DNA from 3 places in the Streptomyces sp. NPDC059003 genome. Region 3 is predicted to be linked to each of the others. Evidence: predicted binding sites of a transcription regulator. Region 3 holds the regulator's gene; each other region holds the start of a gene.
The links. The regulator HrcA, encoded in region 3, represses chaperone genes, less so after heat shock. The targets are predictions, from matches to a motif close to TTNGCACTCNGNNNNNCNGAGTGCNAA.
Positions count from the first base shown of each region.

Region 1: the regulator HrcA is predicted to act here: its motif matches at 3,543-3,569, upstream of groL (chaperonin GroEL).
Region 2: the regulator HrcA is predicted to act here: its motif matches at 3,838-3,864, upstream of groES (co-chaperone GroES).

Region 1 covers NZ_JBHYJH010000209.1:3,052-8,922, forward strand. The annotation lists gene ACFWZ5_RS40185 (MurR/RpiR family transcriptional regulator) at 1-586, shown strand, start outside; gene murQ (N-acetylmuramic acid 6-phosphate etherase) at 685-1,629, shown strand; gene groL (chaperonin GroEL) at 1,761-3,383, opposite strand; gene ACFWZ5_RS40200 (cold-shock protein) at 3,958-4,161, opposite strand; gene ACFWZ5_RS40205 (MoaD/ThiS family protein) at 4,591-4,869, opposite strand; gene thrC (threonine synthase) at 4,972-5,871, opposite strand, start outside.
Region 2 covers NZ_JBHYJH010000215.1:600-6,470, reverse strand. The annotation lists gene ACFWZ5_RS40495 (MOSC domain-containing protein) at 1-594, shown strand, start outside; gene ACFWZ5_RS40490 (SDR family NAD(P)-dependent oxidoreductase) at 695-1,468, shown strand; gene groL (chaperonin GroEL) at 1,625-3,253, opposite strand; gene groES (co-chaperone GroES) at 3,383-3,691, opposite strand; gene ACFWZ5_RS40475 (polysaccharide deacetylase family protein) at 4,161-5,117, opposite strand; gene ACFWZ5_RS40470 (methyltransferase domain-containing protein) at 5,208-5,871, shown strand, end outside.
Region 3 covers NZ_JBHYJH010000125.1:4,307-10,177, forward strand. The annotation lists gene hemW (radical SAM family heme chaperone HemW) at 596-1,828, opposite strand; gene ACFWZ5_RS32780 (DUF3097 domain-containing protein) at 1,923-2,741, opposite strand; gene ACFWZ5_RS32785 (MBL fold metallo-hydrolase) at 2,764-3,519, opposite strand; gene hrcA (heat-inducible transcriptional repressor HrcA) at 3,777-4,793, shown strand; gene dnaJ (molecular chaperone DnaJ) at 4,794-5,871, shown strand, end outside.

The sequences.
Region 1 (5,871 bases), on a different contig from region 3:
CGACCCGATCGCCGACGTCGTCGCGAAGCTCGCGTACGACGAGCAGCAGACCCTCGCCGACACCGCCGCCGGACTCGACACCGTCCAGCTGGGCGCCTGCGTCAGCGCGCTGGCCGCCGCGCGCCGCGTGGAGATCTACGGCGTCGCCGCGTCCGGGCTCGTCGCCCAGGACCTCGCGCAGAAGCTCCTGCGCATCGGCCAGGTCGCGCACGCCCACTCCGACCCGCACCTCGCCGTCACCAACGCCGTCACGCTGCGCACCAAGGACGTCGCCGTCGCCATCACCCACTCCGGTTCGACGGGCGACGTGATCGAGCCGCTGCGGGTCGCCTTCGAGCACGGCGCGACGACCATCGCGATCACCGGCCGCCCCGACGGGCTCGTCTCGCAGTACGCCGATCACATACTGACGACGTCCACGGCGCGCGAGAGCGAGCTGCGGCCCGCCGCGATGTCCTCGCGTACGAGTCAACTCCTGGTCGTGGACTGCCTGTTCGTCGGGGTCGCCCAGCGCACGTACGAGACGGCTGCGCCGGCGCTTGCGGCGTCGTACGAGGCGCTCGCGCATCGTCACAGTGGCCCCTGACGGGGGCGCCGTCGATCGCGCTGCGCGCTCGCCCTCAAACGCCGGGCAGGCTTTCTTTCCCACCCACCCGCCCTTTCCACCGAAAGAGCCGCACCCCTATGACCTCCACCACCCCGCCCGAGTACGGTGATCTTCGCGCGCAGCTCGCCGCGCTCACCACCGAGGCGTTCCGGCCCGAGCTCGCCGAGATCGACCGGCTGCCCACGCCGGAGATCGCGCGGATCATGAACGGTGAGGACGCGACCGTGCCGACCGCCGTCGCCGCGCAGCTGCCCCGCATCGCCGCCGCGATCGACGCCACCGCGGAGCGGATGGCCCGCGGCGGCCGGCTCGTGTACGCGGGCGCGGGCACCGCGGGGCGGCTCGGCGTGCTCGACGCGTCCGAGTGCCCGCCCACGTTCAACACCGACCCGGGCGAGGTCGTCGGTCTCGTCGCGGGCGGCCCCGCGGCCCTGGTCACCGCGGTCGAGGGCGCCGAGGACAGCCGGGGGCTCGCCGCCGAGGACCTGGACGCGCTCGCCCTCACCCCGGACGACACGGTCGTCGGGATCTCGGCGTCGGGCCGCACCCCGTACGCGATCGGCGCCGTCGAGCACGCCCGCGCGCGCGGAGCCCTGACGATCGGCCTGTCCTGCAACGCGGACAGCGCGCTCGCGGCGGCCGCGGAGCACGGCATCGAGGTCGTCGTGGGCCCCGAACTCCTCACCGGCTCCACGCGCTTGAAGGCGGGCACCGCCCAGAAGCTCGTCCTCAACATGCTCTCGACGATCACGATGATCCGCCTGGGCAAGACGTACGGGAACCTGATGGTCGACGTCCGCGCCTCGAACGAGAAGCTCCGCGCCCGCTCCCACCGCATCGTCGCCCTGGCGACCGGCGCGGGGGACGAAGAGATCGAACGGGCCCTCGCCGCCACGGACGGCGAGGTGAAGAACGCGATCCTCACCCTCCTCGGCGACGTGGACGGCCCGACGGCGGCACGGCTCCTGACCGAGTCGAACGGCCATCTGCGCGCGGCGCTGGCGGCGGCGAACCAGCGCTAGAAACCGGCAGAGACGCGGGTACGGCGAAGGGGCGGCACCCTCCGTGAGGAGAGTGCCGCCCCTTTGTACTGCTCGTACTGCTCGTACTGCTCAGAACAGCCGATCAACCGTGGGGAATCCCCGGGGGCCGATCAGAAGTCCATGTCACCGCCGGGCATGCCGCCCGGAGCGGCCGGAGCGGCCTTCTCCGGCTTGTCGGCGATGACGGCCTCGGTGGTGAGGAACAGCGCGGCGATGGACGCGGCGTTCTGCAGCGCGGAACGCGTGACCTTCGCCGGGTCGATGATGCCCTCGCCGATCATGTCCACGTACTCACCGGTGGCAGCGTTCAGGCCGTGGCCCGGGGTGAGGTTGCGGACCTTCTCCACGATGACGCCGCCCTCAAGCCCGGCGTTCACGGAGATCTGCTTCAGCGGGGCCTCGAGCGCCAGCTTGACGGCGGCGGCACCGGTGGCCTCGTCGCCTTCCAGCTCCAGCTTCTCGAAGACCGAGGAGGCCTGCAGCAGGGCCACGCCACCACCGGCGACGATGCCCTCCTCGACGGCCGCCTTGGCGTTGCGCACGGCGTCCTCGATGCGGTGCTTGCGCTCCTTGAGCTCCACCTCGGTGGCGGCACCGGCCTTGATGACGGCCACGCCGCCCGCGAGCTTCGCCAGGCGCTCCTGGAGCTTCTCGCGGTCGTAGTCCGAGTCGCTGTTCTCGATCTCGGCGCGGATCTGGTTCACGCGGCCCTGGACGGACTCGCTGTCACCGGCACCGTCGACGATCGTCGTCTCGTCCTTGGTGATGACGACCTTGCGGGCGCGGCCGAGCAGGTCGAGACCGGCGTTCTCCAGCTTGAGGCCGACCTCCTCGGAGATGACCGTGCCACCGGTGAGGATGGCGATGTCGCCGAGCATGGCCTTGCGGCGGTCACCGAAGCCCGGGGCCTTCACGGCGACGGACTTGAAGGTGCCACGGATCTTGTTGACGACCAGCGTGGACAGGGCCTCGCCCTCGACGTCCTCGGCGATGATCAGCAGCGGCTTGCCGGACTGCATGACCTTCTCGAGGAGCGGAAGGAGGTCCTTCACGTTCGAGATCTTGGAGTTGACGATGAGGATGTACGGGTCCTCGAGCGCCGCCTCCATGCGCTCCATGTCGGTCGCGAAGTACGCCGAGATGTAGCCCTTGTCGAAGCGCATACCCTCGGTGAGCTCCAGCTCAAGACCGAAGGTCTGGGACTCCTCGACGGTGATGACGCCTTCCTTGCCGACCTTGTCCATGGCCTCGGCGATGAGCTCGCCGATCTGGGTGTCGGCGGCGGAGATGGAGGCCGTGGAGGCGATCTGCTCCTTGGTCTCGACCTCCTTGGCCTGGTCGAGCAGCGCGCCGGAGACGGCCTCGACGGCCTTCTCGATGCCGCGCTTCAGGGCCATCGGGTTGGCGCCGGCGGCCACGTTGCGCAGGCCCTCGCGGACCAGCGCCTGGGCGAGGACGGTCGCGGTCGTCGTGCCGTCACCGGCGACGTCGTCCGTCTTCTTCGCGACCTCCTTGACCAGCTCGGCGCCGATCTTCTCGTACGGGTCCTCGAGCTCGATCTCCTTGGCGATGGAGACGCCGTCGTTGGTGATCGTGGGGGCGCCCCACTTCTTCTCGAGGACGACGTTGCGACCCTTGGGGCCCAGGGTCACCTTGACGGCGTCGGCGAGCTGGTTCATGCCGCGCTCGAGGCCGCGCCGTGCCTCCTCGTCGAACGCGATGATCTTGGCCATGTGAAGTGGTCCTCCCGGACAGGGGTGGAAAACTCGGACCGCGCTGGCGCCCGCGACGGACGGCCTGCCTGCCTTGTGGTTCCTTGCCCCACCCGGCCTGCGGGCCTCACCCACCCGGTCCTTCTGTCACTCTCACGCGGAGAGTGCTAACGCCAATGATTAGCACTCGACCCCTCCGAGTGCAAGGTCGCCCCCCAAGGGCGGCCACCCCACACCCTGCTTCCCCACCCACCCACCGCCGGCGGCGCATGGGGTGGGTGGGCGGGGTAGATCCCGCCGCGAAGCGGCGGGCCGGAGGCGCATCCGACCCGGCGCGGCCGGGTGCGGGCCGGTGGGGGGTTCCGCCGCTACCGCGGCGGTTTGTTTCCCGCCCGCCCGCCCGTTTCCACCCTCCCAGCGGGTGGACGCCCGTCGTGGGGGTTGTTCGCCGTCGGCGGGTGCCGGGAAGGGCGGGAGACCCGCAGCCGCCGACGGCGCACAGCCCCCACCGGCGGCGGGCGGGCAGATGAAAGGCCCGCACCCCGATCCGGGGTGCGGGCCCACGCGCTCGGTGGCCGATCGCGTCAAGCGCCGCTCAGACGGTGACCTTGACCATGTCTGCCTGCGGACCCTTCTGGCCCTGCGAGATCTCGAACTCGACCCGCTGACCCTCTTCCAGGGTGCGGTAGCCGTCCATCTGAATCGCGCTGTAGTGGACGAATACATCCGCACCACCGTCGACCGCGATGAAGCCGTATCCCTTCTCCGCGTTGAACCACTTGACGGTGCCCTGAGCCATGCCTAACTCCCCTATTACTGGCCCTTGCGCAGACCCGCACTTCGCGGACCCGGGTCAGACCTCACCCCCCATGGGTTGGGGGTGTGCGCCGGAACGCGTCGACCGCGGCTGAATGTATCTGTCCAACTGCCGTCTGCAACAGGTCAATCGGACGAGAATTCTGGGCATGCCCGATCGTCGATATCCGGAGAATTCACCGGGGTTCAGGGCAAGTCGGGCCCGACAAATGCCGCGTACGGCGCAAAAAGGCAGGACACTTTGGCTACTTCTTGTCGGCCCGAGGCCGACTTCGTCCATGCGTTCACACCCGCTCCGGGGCCGTTCGGCGCCAAAAGCGAAGCTCTATTCCCAACTGTACCGCGCTCAACCATGCAGAATTGCCCCCTCCGCTTCTCGGGCGGAGGGGGCAATCAGCGGGGTCGTATACGTTCAGCAGCCGCCCGCGACCGCGGGAATGATCGAAATGCCCGCGCCGTCCGGCGTGGCCGTCTGAAGGCCCTGCTCGAACCGGACGTCGTCGTCGTTCACGTACACGTTGACGAACCGCCGCAGCTTGCCCTGGTCGTCGAGGACGCGGGCCGCGATGCCGGTGTGGTTCTTCTCCAGGTCGGCGATGACCTCGGCGAGGTTCGCGCCCTCGGCGGCGACCTCGGCCTTGCCGCCGGTGTACGTACGGAGGATGGTGGGGATGCGGACGTTGACGCTCATACTCTTCACCTCAAAGGTTGGCGCCCCGAAGGGGCGCGGGGAACTGCGCGACCAGCCACAGCGGACCCGCAGGCGACACCATGCTTCAGGTCCTACGGCGCGCTATCCCGCCAGACCCGCGGAGCGGAACGCGTCCAGGCTCGGGCGGATGGTGGCGGTGGCCTGGGAGGTCGCGGCGACCGCGTCGAGGGTCTTGAGGCCGTCGCCGGTGTTGAGGACCACCGTCGTCAGGGACGGGTCGAGCACGCCCGCCTCGATCAGCTTCTTCGTGACGCCGACCGTCACACCGCCCGCCGTCTCCGCGAAGATGCCCTCGGTGCGGGCCAGCAGCTTGATGGCGTCGACGATCTGCTCGTCGGTGACGTCCTCCACGGCGCCGCCCGTGCGGCGCGCGATGTCCAGGACGTACGGGCCGTCGGCCGGGTTGCCGATGGCGAGGGACTTGGCGATCGTGTCCGGCTTCTGCGGCCGTACGACGTCGTGGCCCGCCTTGAACGCCGCGGACACCGGCGAGCAGCCTTCCGCCTGCGCCCCGAAGATCCGGTACGGCTTGTCCTCGACGAGGCCGAGCTTGATCAGCTCCTTGAGGCCCTTGTCGATCTTCGTGAGCTGGGAGCCCGACGCGATCGGGATCACCAGCTGGTCCGGGAGCCGCCAGCCCAGCTGCTCGCAGATCTCGTACGCGAGGGTCTTGGAGCCCTCGCCGTAGTACGGCCGCAGGTTCACGTTGACGAAGCCCCAGCCCTCGCCGAGCGGGTCACCGATGAGCTCGGAGCAGAAGCGGTTGACGTCGTCGTAGTTGCCCTCGATGCCGACGAGCTCGCCGCCGTAGACCGCGGCCATGACGACCTTGCCCTGCTCCAGGTCGTGCGGGATGAACACGCAGGAGCGGAAGCCGGCGCGGGCCGCCGCGGCGCCGACCGCGCCCGCCAGGTTGCCCGTGGACGAGCAGGACAGGGTGGTGAAGCCGAAGGCGCGGGCCGCTTCGAGGGCCTGCGCGAC
Region 2 (5,871 bases), on a different contig from region 3:
ATCGACAAACAGCCGACGGACGGGCCCGTTCGGGTGGCCGCTCCCGGCCCCAAGGGGACCGGCGGCAGCGGCCTCGCCGGAGACACGATCTGCGACCTGCGCAACCACGGCGGGAACGACCAGGCGGTGTACGCCTTCGCGCGCGAGGACCTCGACGAGTGGGGCCGCCGCCTCGGCCGCGCGCTCCCCAACGGCGTCTTCGGCGAGAACCTGACGACGACCGGCGTCGACGTGAACGGCGCGAAGATCGGCGAGCGCTGGCGCGTCGGCGCGGACCTCCTGCTCGAAGTCACCTCGTCCCGCATCCCCTGCCGCACGTTCCAGGGCCACCTGGACCAGCAGGGCTGGATCAGGGAGTTCACGCAGGCGGTGCTGCCCGGCGCCTATCTGCGGGTGCTCGAACCCGGCGAGATCCAGGCGGGCGACGCCGTCGAGATCGTGCACAGGCCCGACCACGACGTCACCGTCGCGCTGCAGTTCAGGGCCTCGACGCTGGAGCGGGAGCTGCTGCCGTCCCTGCTGGCGGCGGGCGACGCCCTGCACCCCGAGGCGACCCGGAAGGCCCTCAAGTACCTGGCGCAGCAAGGCGGCTGACGCCCCACCACCCCCATCTGACGCCTCATCGCCCGGCCCCCGGACCGGCCGGGCCCGGCTCGTGGCGCGCGGCGGTCCCGCGCGTCACTAGCCTTGGTCCATGACTACGGCTCTCATCACGGGTTCGACCGCGGGCATCGGCGCCGCCTTCGCGCGGCGTCTCGCCGCCGACGGCCACAACCTCGTCCTGGTGGCACGCGACACCGAGCGGATGAAGGAACAGGCGACCGAGCTGCACGACCGGCACCGCGTGGAGGTGGAGGTCCTCACCGCGGACCTCGCCACGGACGACGGCATCGCGGCCGTCGAGGAGCGGCTCGGCCGCCGCAGGGACCCGGTCGACCTGCTGGTCAACAACGCCGGATTCGCCAACAAGGGCCGCTACTTGGAGGTCACGCTCGCCGACGAGCTCACCATGCTGAAGGTGCACTGCGAGGCCGTCCTCCGGCTGACGTCGGCGGCGACGGAACAGATGCGGGAGCGGGGGCGCGGCGGCGTCGTCAACGTCGCGTCGATCGCGGCATTCGTGCCGCGCGGCACGTACGGGGCGTCCAAGGCGTGGATCGCCCAGTTCACCCAGGGCGCGGCGCGTGACCTCGCCGGGTCCGGGGTGCGGCTGATGGCGCTGTGCCCCGGCTTCGTACGTACGGAGTTCCACGAGCGGGCCGGGATGGGCACCGACAACATCCCCAACTGGATGTGGCTCGACGCGGACCGCCTCGTGGCCACGGCCCTCACGGACCTCGCCCGCGGCAAGACCCTCTCGGTGCCGGATCCGCGCTACAAGGCACTGATGGGCGTGGTGAAGCTGACGCCGCGAGCCCTCCTCGGCGGAGTCACGTCCCGAACGGGACGCAAGTACGGCCCGCAGTAAAGCGCCCCGAAGGGGCGCGGGGAACTGCGCGAGGACGGACCACGACCCGCGGTCGGCCGCGAAGCGCAACCCGGCAGACGCCCCGCCGCAAACACGGAGGCCCGGCACCCCGCGACGGGATGCCGGGCCTCCGGCTGGTCCTACCTCAGGTCACGCTCAGTGAGCGTGACCGTGCCCGTGGCTGTGACCGGCCTCGGCCTCCTCCTCCGCCGGCTTCTCGACGACCAGGGTCTCGGTCGTGAGCAGCAGCGAAGCGATGGACGCGGCGTTCTCCAGGGCGGAGCGCGTGACCTTCACCGGGTCGATGACGCCGGCCTTGACCAGGTCGACGTACTCGCCGGTCGCGGCGTTGAAGCCGAAGCCCTTGTCGAGCTCCGCCACCTTGGAGGTGATGACGTAGCCCTCGAGGCCGGCGTTCTCGGCGATCCAGCGCAGCGGCTCGACGGCGGCCTTGCGGACGACGGAGACGCCGGTGGCCTCGTCGCCGGTCTTGTCGAGGTTGCCCTCGAGGACCTTGACGGCGTGGACGAGCGCGGAGCCACCACCGGAGACGATGCCCTCCTCGACCGCGGCGCGGGTCGCGGAGATGGCGTCCTCCAGACGGTGCTTCTTCTCCTTGAGCTCGACCTCGGTCGCGGCGCCGACCTTGATGACGCACACGCCGCCGGCCAGCTTCGCGAGGCGCTCCTGGAGCTTCTCGCGGTCCCAGTCGGAGTCCGTGGCCTCGATCTCGGCCTTGATCTGGGCGACGCGGCCCTCGACGTCACCGGCGTTGCCGCCGCCGTCGACGATCGTGGTGTCGTCCTTGGTGATCGTCACGCGGCGGGCGGAGCCGAGCACGTCCAGGCCGACCTGGTCGAGCTTGAGGCCGACCTCCTCGGCGATGACGGTGCCGCCCGTGAGGGTGGCCATGTCGCCGAGCATCGCCTTGCGGCGGTCGCCGAAGCCGGGGGCCTTGACGGCCACCGCGTTGAACGTACCGCGGATCTTGTTCACGACGAGGGTGGAGAGGGCCTCGCCCTCGACGTCCTCGGCGATGATCAGGAGCGGCTTCGAGGAGCCGGCCTGGATGACCTTCTCCAGGAGCGGCAGCAGGTCCTGGATGGAGGAGATCTTGCCCTGGTGGATGAGGATGTACGGGTCCTCCAGGACGGCCTCCATGCGCTCCTGGTCCGTCACGAAGTACGGCGACAGGTAGCCCTTGTCGAAGGCCATGCCCTCGGTGAAGTCCAGCTCGAGACCGAAGGTGTTGGACTCCTCGACGGTGATGACACCGTCCTTGCCGACCTTGTCCATCGCCTCGGCGATGAGCTCGCCGACCTGCTGGTCCTGGGCGGAGAGCCCGGCCACGGCGGCGATGTCGGACTTGTCGTCGATCGGGCGCGCGGTGGCGAGCAGGTCGTCGGAGACGGCCTTGACCGCGGCGTCGATGCCCTTCTTCAGGGCGGCCGGGGAGGCGCCGGCGGCGACGTTGCGCAGGCCTTCCTTGACGAGGGCCTGGGCGAGCACGGTGGCGGTGGTGGTGCCGTCACCAGCGATGTCGTTGGTCTTGGTCGCCACCTCCTTCACCAGCTGGGCACCGAGGTTCTCGTACGGGTCCTCGACCTCGACCTCGCGGGCGATGGTGACACCGTCGTTGGTGATGGTGGGGGCGCCGAACTTCTTGTCGATGACGACGTTGCGGCCCTTGGGGCCGATCGTCACCTTGACCGTGTCGGCAAGCTTGTTGACGCCGCGCTCGAGGGCGCGACGGGCGTCCTCGTCGAACTTCAGGATCTTCGCCATGGGAGCGTTTCAGCCCTCTCGGAAACTCGTATGAACGAACTGCGCCCCTTGCCGCCCGGCAATCAGCGGGGTGACCAGGGGCGCAGCACGAAGCAAATCTGCTGGGTGAAGCAGGCGACTACTTCTTGATCACTTCTCGATGATCGCGAGCACGTCGCGGGCGGAGAGCACCAGGTACTCGTCGCCGTTGTACTTCACCTCGGTGCCGCCGTACTTGCTGTAGAGCACGACGTCGCCGACCTTCACGTCGAGCGGAAGGCGCTCGCCGTTCTCGAAACGGCCCGGGCCCACGGCGAGGACGGCGCCCTCCTGGGGCTTCTCCTTCGCGGTGTCCGGGATAACCAGGCCAGAGGCCGTGGTCTGCTCGGCGTCGAGCGGCTGGACCACGATGCGGTCCTCGAGCGGCTTGATGGCAACCTTGGAGCTGGCGGTCGTCACGATCCGACCTCCCCCTTCGGAGATCTCGCGGGGTTAACTGATCTAGAGGTGGCGACCAGGTCGATCCGTCGTCGCGGGTGCCGGACCTGCCCGTCGCTTCTGGCACTCTCCAGGTGGGAGTGCCAGGCCCGAGACTAGGACGGCGATTAGCACTCGGTCAAGCGGAGTGCCAATTGGCTGCCGCCGGCTCAGGGGGAATCGGTGCTCCGCACCAGGGGGTGGGCCTCTTTTCGGCAACGCTCCGCGTTGGGGGAGGGTTCCGCGCGGGGCGCGGGGGTTTCTGGGCTCCGCCCTGATTCCGGTTGCCCGGCGCGTGGGGCTGTGCCCACCCGTTCCGCCATGCGGAACGACTGCCCACAGCCGGGTGGCGACATCTTTTCGGCCGCCTTCCGCCCGAGCCTCTCGATCGGGTCCACCGATTGGGCGCAGCCCGTCAGGAGGATCAAGAAGGCTGCGGCGGCGAGGGCCCTCACAGGTAGTCCTCCAGGCGGGCCACCGCGTAGCCCCTCTCTGTGATCGTCTTCATGACCGTGCGGACCATGTCGGGCATGGTGCCCTTCCAGTCCCCGCGGCCCCGGAAGTGCGTGAGGACGATGTCGCCGGGGTGCAGGTCACGGTCCCATTCGCGCCATTCCATGTGGTCGGCGTAGGCCTCGGACGCCCACAGCGGCACCGCCTTGATCCCGCAGGACTTCGCGGCGCGCAGGGTGTCGCGGTTGTAGTTGCCGTACGGCGGCCGGAACAGCTCGGGCCGCTTGCCGTAGCGCCGTTCGATGGTGTCCTGCATGCCGCAGATCTCGCGCCGCTGCGCCTCGTAGGAGAGCCCGGGCAGATAGCGGTGGTTGAGGGTGTGGTTGTTCAGTACGACGCCACGGTCCCGCATCCCCTTGAAGTATCCGTAGTCCTCCTTGACGAGGTAGTCGCTGAGGAACGCGGTGTACGGGATCTTCAGTTCGGTCATCATCCGCAGGAACGCCGGGTCCTTCTCGGCCCCGTCGTCGACGGTCAGGAAGACGACCTTCTCCTTGGTGGGGACGGTGGTGAACACGGGCGGGAGCTCCGCCTGCCCCTTGACCTCGAAGCCCTTGCGGGTGGTGAGGACCGGCTTGGCGGCGGGCGCGGCGGGCGCCGTCAGGGGCACCCTGGCCAGGCCCCAGCGCTTCGCGGCGGCGGCCCGCGCGGCCTGGCTCGCGCGCAGCTCATGGGCGTACTCCCGCAGGGCCTGGGCGGGCGGCGCGAGGCGGGGCTGCTGGCCGTGGGCGGCGTTCGCCCCCGAGCGGGCCTCCTCGGCGTCCGACGCGCACCCGGAGGCGACGGCGGCGAGGGCGAGCCCGCCGGCCACCGCGCAGGCCCGCTTCTGCCGCTTACGCGTCCGCTTACGTGTCCGCTTTCCTGCTGATTCCGCAGTTTGTCGTACTAGTCGCATGGCGCCGGATCCTCGCAGTTCAGGGCCCTGCCGAGGGGCCGACACCGCCGCCGGACGCGCACCTTCCACCGACTGGCCCACAATGGGCCGGTGAACGCTCCGCAAGACCCGCACACCGCACGCGACGCCTTCGCCGCGCTCCTCACCGACGAGGGCCGCGCCCTGCTCGACGAGGTGCGCGACGTCGAACCGGCCAACGAGCTCGCGGTCGCCACCCGGCTGCGCCGCGACCACCCGGCCGGGCTGGTCTCGGCCGCGCTCGGGCAGGCCCGTCTGCGGCAGCGCGCGGTGGCGAAGTTCGGCGCCGAGGACGCCGCGCGCATGTTCTTCACGCCGAACGGCGTCGAGCAGTCCACGCGCACGACCGTGGCGACGTACCGGGCCCGGCGCTTGCAGGACCTCGGCGTCCGCCGCGTCGCCGACCTGTGCTGCGGCATCGGCGGCGACGCGATCGCTCTGGCGCGCGCCGGGATCGCCGTGCTCGCCGTCGACCGTGACCCGCTGACCTGCGCGGTCGCGCGCGCCAACGCCCGCGCCCTCGGTCTGGAGGATCTGATCGAGGTCCGCGAGGCCGATGTGACGGAGGTGGACACTCAGGCGTACGACGCGGTCTTCGTGGACCCCGCCCGGCGTGGTGGGCGCGGCCGGATCTTCGACCCCGAGGCGTACTCGCCGCCCCTGTCCTGGGCCGTCGCCGCCGCCCGCAAGGCGCCGCTCGCCGCCCTGAAGATCGCGCCCGGCATTCCGCACGACG
Region 3 (5,871 bases):
ACCCACCCGCCCTTCCCTGCGGCCGCAGCCCCAGCCCCCGCACTCGAATGGGGCTGCGCCCCTCTCCCCCCTCATCGGCGCTCCGCGCCTCGCCCTCAAACGCCGGGCAGGCTATAACCCCCACCCACCCACCCTTCTCCGGCGCTGCCGCCCCGGGCCCCCGCCGCATCCGGCCACCCACCCACCCTTCCCCGGAGCTACCGTCCCGCCCCCCCCGGGCCCCCACCACACCTGGCTGCCGCGCCGCGCTGCGCGCTTGCTCCCGCCCCCAGCCCCCGCCGCATTCGGCCGTCTTGCGTCGCTGAGCTGGCTTCGCGCTGCGCGCTCGCATTCCCCGCCCACCCGCCCCCTCCGGGGGGCGGGGATATCCAGCCCGTCCGGCGCTTGAGGACGAGCCGCGAAGCGGCGACAAAGGGGGAAAGGGGCGAAGCCCCATACGAGCGAGCGAGGGCGGGTGGGTGGGGTGTTTCAGCCCGCCCGGCGTTTGAGGGCGAGGCGCGGAGCGCCGATGAAGGGGGAAAGGGGCAGAGCCCCAGCCGAGTGGCGGAGCCGAGGGAGGGCGGGCGGGTGGGGGAGCCCCGTCCGGAGGGGACCGTCAGTCGACCAGGTCGCGGACGACGGCGTCGGCGAGGAGGCGGCCCCGCAGGGTGAGGACGGCCCGCCCCTCCCCGTAGGGCCCGGCTTCGAGCAGCCCCTCCGCCAGCGCACGCCGAGAAGCGGCAAGCCCCTCCTCCTTGAGGAGGGCCAACGGACACCCTTCCCGCAACCGCAGCTCCAGCAGAACCCGCTCCACCCGCCGATCCTCGTCCGCAAGGACCTCCCGCCCGGCCCCGGGCGACCGCCCCTCCGCGAGGGCGGCGGCATACGCCCCCGGATGCTTCACGTTCCACCAGCGCACGCCCCCCACGTGGCTGTGGGCCCCCGGCCCGGCCCCCCACCAGTCGGCGCCCCGCCAGTACAGCTCGTTGTGCAGGCACCGCCCCGCTTCGGAGGTGGCCCAGTTCGACACCTCGTACCACTCGAACCCGGCGGCCGAGAGCCGCTCGTCGGCGATCAGATAGCGGTCGGCGTGCACGTCGTCGTCCGTCATCGGGACCTCACCGCGGCGGATGCGCCGGGCGAGCTGCGTACCCTCCTCGACGATCAGCGCGTACGCCGACACGTGGTCGGGCCCGGCGCCGAGCGCCGCGTCCAGGGAGGCCCGCCAGTCGTCGTCGCTCTCGCCGGGCGTGCCGTAGATCAGGTCGAGGTTCACGTGCTCGAAGCCGGCTGCGCGGGCCTCGGCGACGCAGGCCTCGGGCCGGCCGGGGGTGTGCGTGCGGTCCAGGATCTTCAGGACGTGCTGCCTGGCGCTCTGCATGCCGAAGGAGATCCGGTTGAAGCCGCCCTCGCGCAGCGTGGCCAGGTACGCCGGGTCCACCGACTCGGGATTCGCCTCCGTCGTGATCTCCGCGTCGTCGGCGAGCCCGAACTCGTCGCGGATCGCCCCCAGCATCCGTACGAGGTCGTCGGCGGGCAGCAGCGTGGGCGTACCGCCGCCGACGAAGACCGTCCTGACCTGGCGCGGGTCGTCGCCGAGCACCTTGCGGGCGAGGCGGACCTCGTCGGTCAGGGTGGCGGCGTAGTTGTCGCGGGAGGCGAGGACGCCGCCGGTGCCGCGCAGCTCGGTGGCGGTGTACGTGTTGAAGTCGCAGTACCCGCAGCGGGTCGCGCAGTACGGGACGTGCAGATAGAACCCGAGCGGGCGGGCGGCGGCGCCGTCCAGGGCGGACGCGGGCAGCGCCCCGTCCTGGGGCACGGGTTCTCCATCGGGCAGGGCGGAAGGCATGCCTTCCATTGTCCCGCACCCGCACGGATGGGCCCGCGTCCCTCTCGCCGCCTCGTCCTCAGAAGCCCTCAGGCCCTGGTCACGAAGAGAGTCCTCAGGCCCCGGTCACGAAGTCGATCAGCTCCTCCACCCGCCCGAGCAGCGCCGGGTCGAGGTCCTTGTAGCTGCGCACCGAGCCCAGGATCCGCTGCCAGGCGGCCCCCGTGTTCTCCGGCCAGCCGAGCGCGCGGCACACGCCCGTCTTCCAGTCCTGGCCGCGCGGCACGCGGGGCCAGCCCTCGATGCCCAGGGACGACGGCTTCACGGCCTCCCAGACGTCGATGAACGGGTGGCCCACCACCAGCGCGTGCGGGCTGGACACCTGGGCCGCGATGCGGGACTCCTTGGAGCCGGGGACCAGGTGGTCCACGAGGACGCCGAGGCGGGCGTCGGGGCCGGGAGCGAACTCCGCGACGATGCCGGGGAGGTCGTCGATGCCCTCCAGGTACTCCACGACCACGCCCTCGATGCGCAGGTCGTCGCCCCACACCTTCTCGACGAGCTCGGCGTCGTGGCGCCCCTCGACGTAGATGCGCCCGGCGCGCGCCACCCGCGCCCGCGCGCCCGGCACCGCGAGGGAGCCGGAGGCGGTGCGGGAGGGACGCAAGGGACGGGACGGGGCCGTCGGGCGGACGAGGGTCACGACCCTGCCCTCCAGGAGGAACCCGCGCGGTGCCATCGGGAACACCCGGTGCTTGCCGAAGCGGTCCTCCAGGGTGACCGTCGGCCCCTCGGCGGTCTTCTCACAGCGGATCACCGCGCCGCAGAAGCCCGTGCCGACCTCCTCGACCACCAGGTCCACCTCGGCGGGGACTTCGGGGACGGGAGCCGACTTCTTCCACGGCGGGGTCAGGTCCGGGTTGTAGCTGCGCACCCCCAGAACTTATGACATCACGTCACGTCACGCCGAACCGGCGGGCGAGCTCGTCGCGTTGGGCCCGTACGAACGCCGCGTCGACGACCGCCCCGTGCCCGGGCACGTACAGCGCGTCCTCGCCGCCCAGGTCCAGGAGCCGGTCGAGCGCCGCGGGCCAGCGCCGCGGCACCGCGTCGACACCGGCCTGCGGCTCGCCCGACTCCTCGACCAGGTCGCCGCAGAAGACGACCTCCGGCCCCTCGGAGCCGCCGGGCACGAGGACCGCCAGGTCGTGGCCCGTGTGGCCGGGGCCCACGTTCGCGAGGAGCACCTGCGTGCCGTCGCCCAGGTCGAGCGTCCACTCGCCGCTGACCAGGTGCTGCGGGCGGACGAGCAGGTCGGCGGCCTCCGCGGCGGCGGCAGGGTCGAGGCCGTGCCTGACGGCGTCGGAGCGCAGCCCCTCGGCGTCCTTGGCGAGGACGACGTCGATGCCGACGGCCCCGTACACCTCGACGCCCGCGAACGCCGCCGCGCCGAGGACGTGGTCGAAGTGGGGATGGGTCAGCGCGAGGTGGGTGACGCGGCGGCCCGCGCCGAGCAGCCGCTGCGCCTCCGCCCGCAGGCGCGATCCCTCCCGCAGGCTCGACCCGGCCTCGATCATGAGGGCGGTGCCGTCGCCGACGACGAGTCCCGCCGTGCAGTCCCACACGGGCAGACGCAGCCGCCCCACGCGCGCGGTGAGCCGCTCCCAGCCCGCTGTCTCCCAGGCCGGTCCGGCCGTCACGGTGTCCGTCATACAGCGACCATACGGCGGCCGGACGAGGACCGTGCGGCCGCCGCACACCGCCGCCGGCAGGGCAACACCGCAGGTGCCGAAGGGGTCGGCCGCCACCCGTCGGCATGACAACGGGGTCGGCCCTTGCCGGGCGTACACCCACCGGCCGTACACTGACTCGATGAAGGTTGGCACTCGTCTGGGGCGAGTGCCAAGGTGAGGGGCCGCCGGGGCGCGTGGGGGCTCAGGGCGAGGGACGACAGCTGGAGGTGTGCGCGATGCTCAGTGAACGCAGGCTCGAGGTGCTGCGCGCCATCGTCCATGACTACGTCGGCACACAGGAGCCCGTCGGGTCGAAGGCGCTCACCGAGCGCCATCACCTCGGCGTCTCCCCGGCCACCGTCCGCAACGACATGGCCGCCCTGGAGGAGGAAGGGTTCATCGCCCAGCCGCACACCAGCGCCGGGCGCATCCCGACCGACAAGGGCTACCGCCTCTTCGTGGACAAGCTCGCGGGCGTCAAGCCCATGACCCCGCCGGAGCGCCGCGCGATCCAGAACTTCCTGGACGGCGCCGTCGACCTGGACGACGTCGTGGGCCGCACGGTACGGCTGCTCGCGCAGCTGACCCGGCAGGTCGCGGTGGTGCAGTACCCGTCCCTGACGCGGTCGACGGTGCGCCACGTGGAGCTGCTCTCGCTGGCTCCGGCCCGCCTGATGCTGGTCCTGATCACGGACACGGGCCGGGTCGAGCAGCGCATGATCGACTGCCCGGCGCCGTTCGGGGAAACGTCACTCGCGGACCTGCGGGCCCGGCTCAACAGCCGCGTCGCGGGCCGCCGTTTCGCCGACGTGCCGCAGCTCGTGCAGGACCTCGCCGAATCCTTCGACAAGGAGGACCGGGCCACGGTGGCCACGGTCCTCTCCACCCTCCTCGAAACGCTCGTCGAGGAGACCGAGGAGCGGCTGATGATCGGCGGCACCGCCAATCTCACCCGCTTCGGACATGACTTCCCTCTCACGATCCGGCCGGTCCTCGAAGCCCTCGAGGAGCAGGTCGTCCTCCTCAAGTTGCTTGGTGAGGCTACGGATTCGGGCATGACCGTGAAGATCGGTCACGAGAACGCCCATGAGGGACTCAGCTCCACGTCCGTGGTCTCCGTCGGCTACGGTTCGGGAAGCGAGGCAGTGGCCAAGCTGGGCGTGGTCGGACCGACCCGCATGGACTATCCGGGAACGATGGGAGCAGTACGCGCAGTGGCACGTTACGTCGGACAGATCCTGGCGGAGTCGTAAGTGGCCACGGACTACTACGCCGTGCTCGGCGTGCGCCGCGACGCTTCCCAGGACGACATCAAGAAGGCCTTCCGGCGGCTCGCCCGCGAGCTGCACCCGGACGTCAACCCCGACCCGAAGACGCAAGAGCGCTTCAAGGAGATCAACGCCGCGTACGAGGTGTTGTCGGACCCGCAGAAGAAGCAGGTCTACGACCTCGGCGGCGACCCGCTGTCCCAGTCCGGCGGCGCCGGTGGCGCGGGCGGCTTCGGAGCGGGCGGCTTCGGCAACTTCTCCGACATCATGGACGCGTTCTTCGGCACGGCGTCGCAGCGCGGGCCGCGCTCGCGCACCCGGCGCGGCCAGGACGCCATGATCCGCCTGGAGATCGACCTCGACGAGGCCGCCTTCGGCACCACGAAGGACATCCAGGTCGACACGGCCGTCGTCTGCACGACGTGCTCCGGCGAGGGCGCCGCGCCCGGCACCTCCGCGCAGACCTGTGACATGTGCCGCGGCCGCGGCGAGGTGTCCCAGGTGACCCGGTCCTTCCTCGGCCAGGTCATGACGTCGCGCCCCTGCCCCCAGTGCCAGGGCTTCGGCACGGTCGTGCCCACGCCCTGCCCCGAGTGCGCGGGCGACGGCCGGGTCCGCTCCCGGCGCACCCTCACCGTCAAGATCCCCGCCGGTGTGGACAACGGCACGCGGATCCAGCTCGCGGGCGAGGGCGAGGTCGGCCCCGGCGGCGGCCCCGCCGGCGACCTGTACGTGGAGATCCACGAGCTGCCCCACCCCGTCTTCCAGCGGCGCGGCGACGACCTGCACTGCACCGTCACCATCCCGATGACGGCCGCCGCGCTCGGCACGAAGGTGCCGCTCGAGACGCTCGACGGCATGGAGGAGGTCGACATCCGGCCCGGCACGCAGTCCGGCCAGTCGATCCCGCTGCACGGCCGGGGCGTCACCCACCTGCGCGGCGGGGGCCGCGGTGACCTCATCGTGCACGTCGAGGTCCTCACGCCCACGAAGCTCGACCCCGAGCAGGAGCGGCTCCTGCGGGAGCTGGCCAAGGCCCGCGGCGAGGAACGCCCCACCGGGC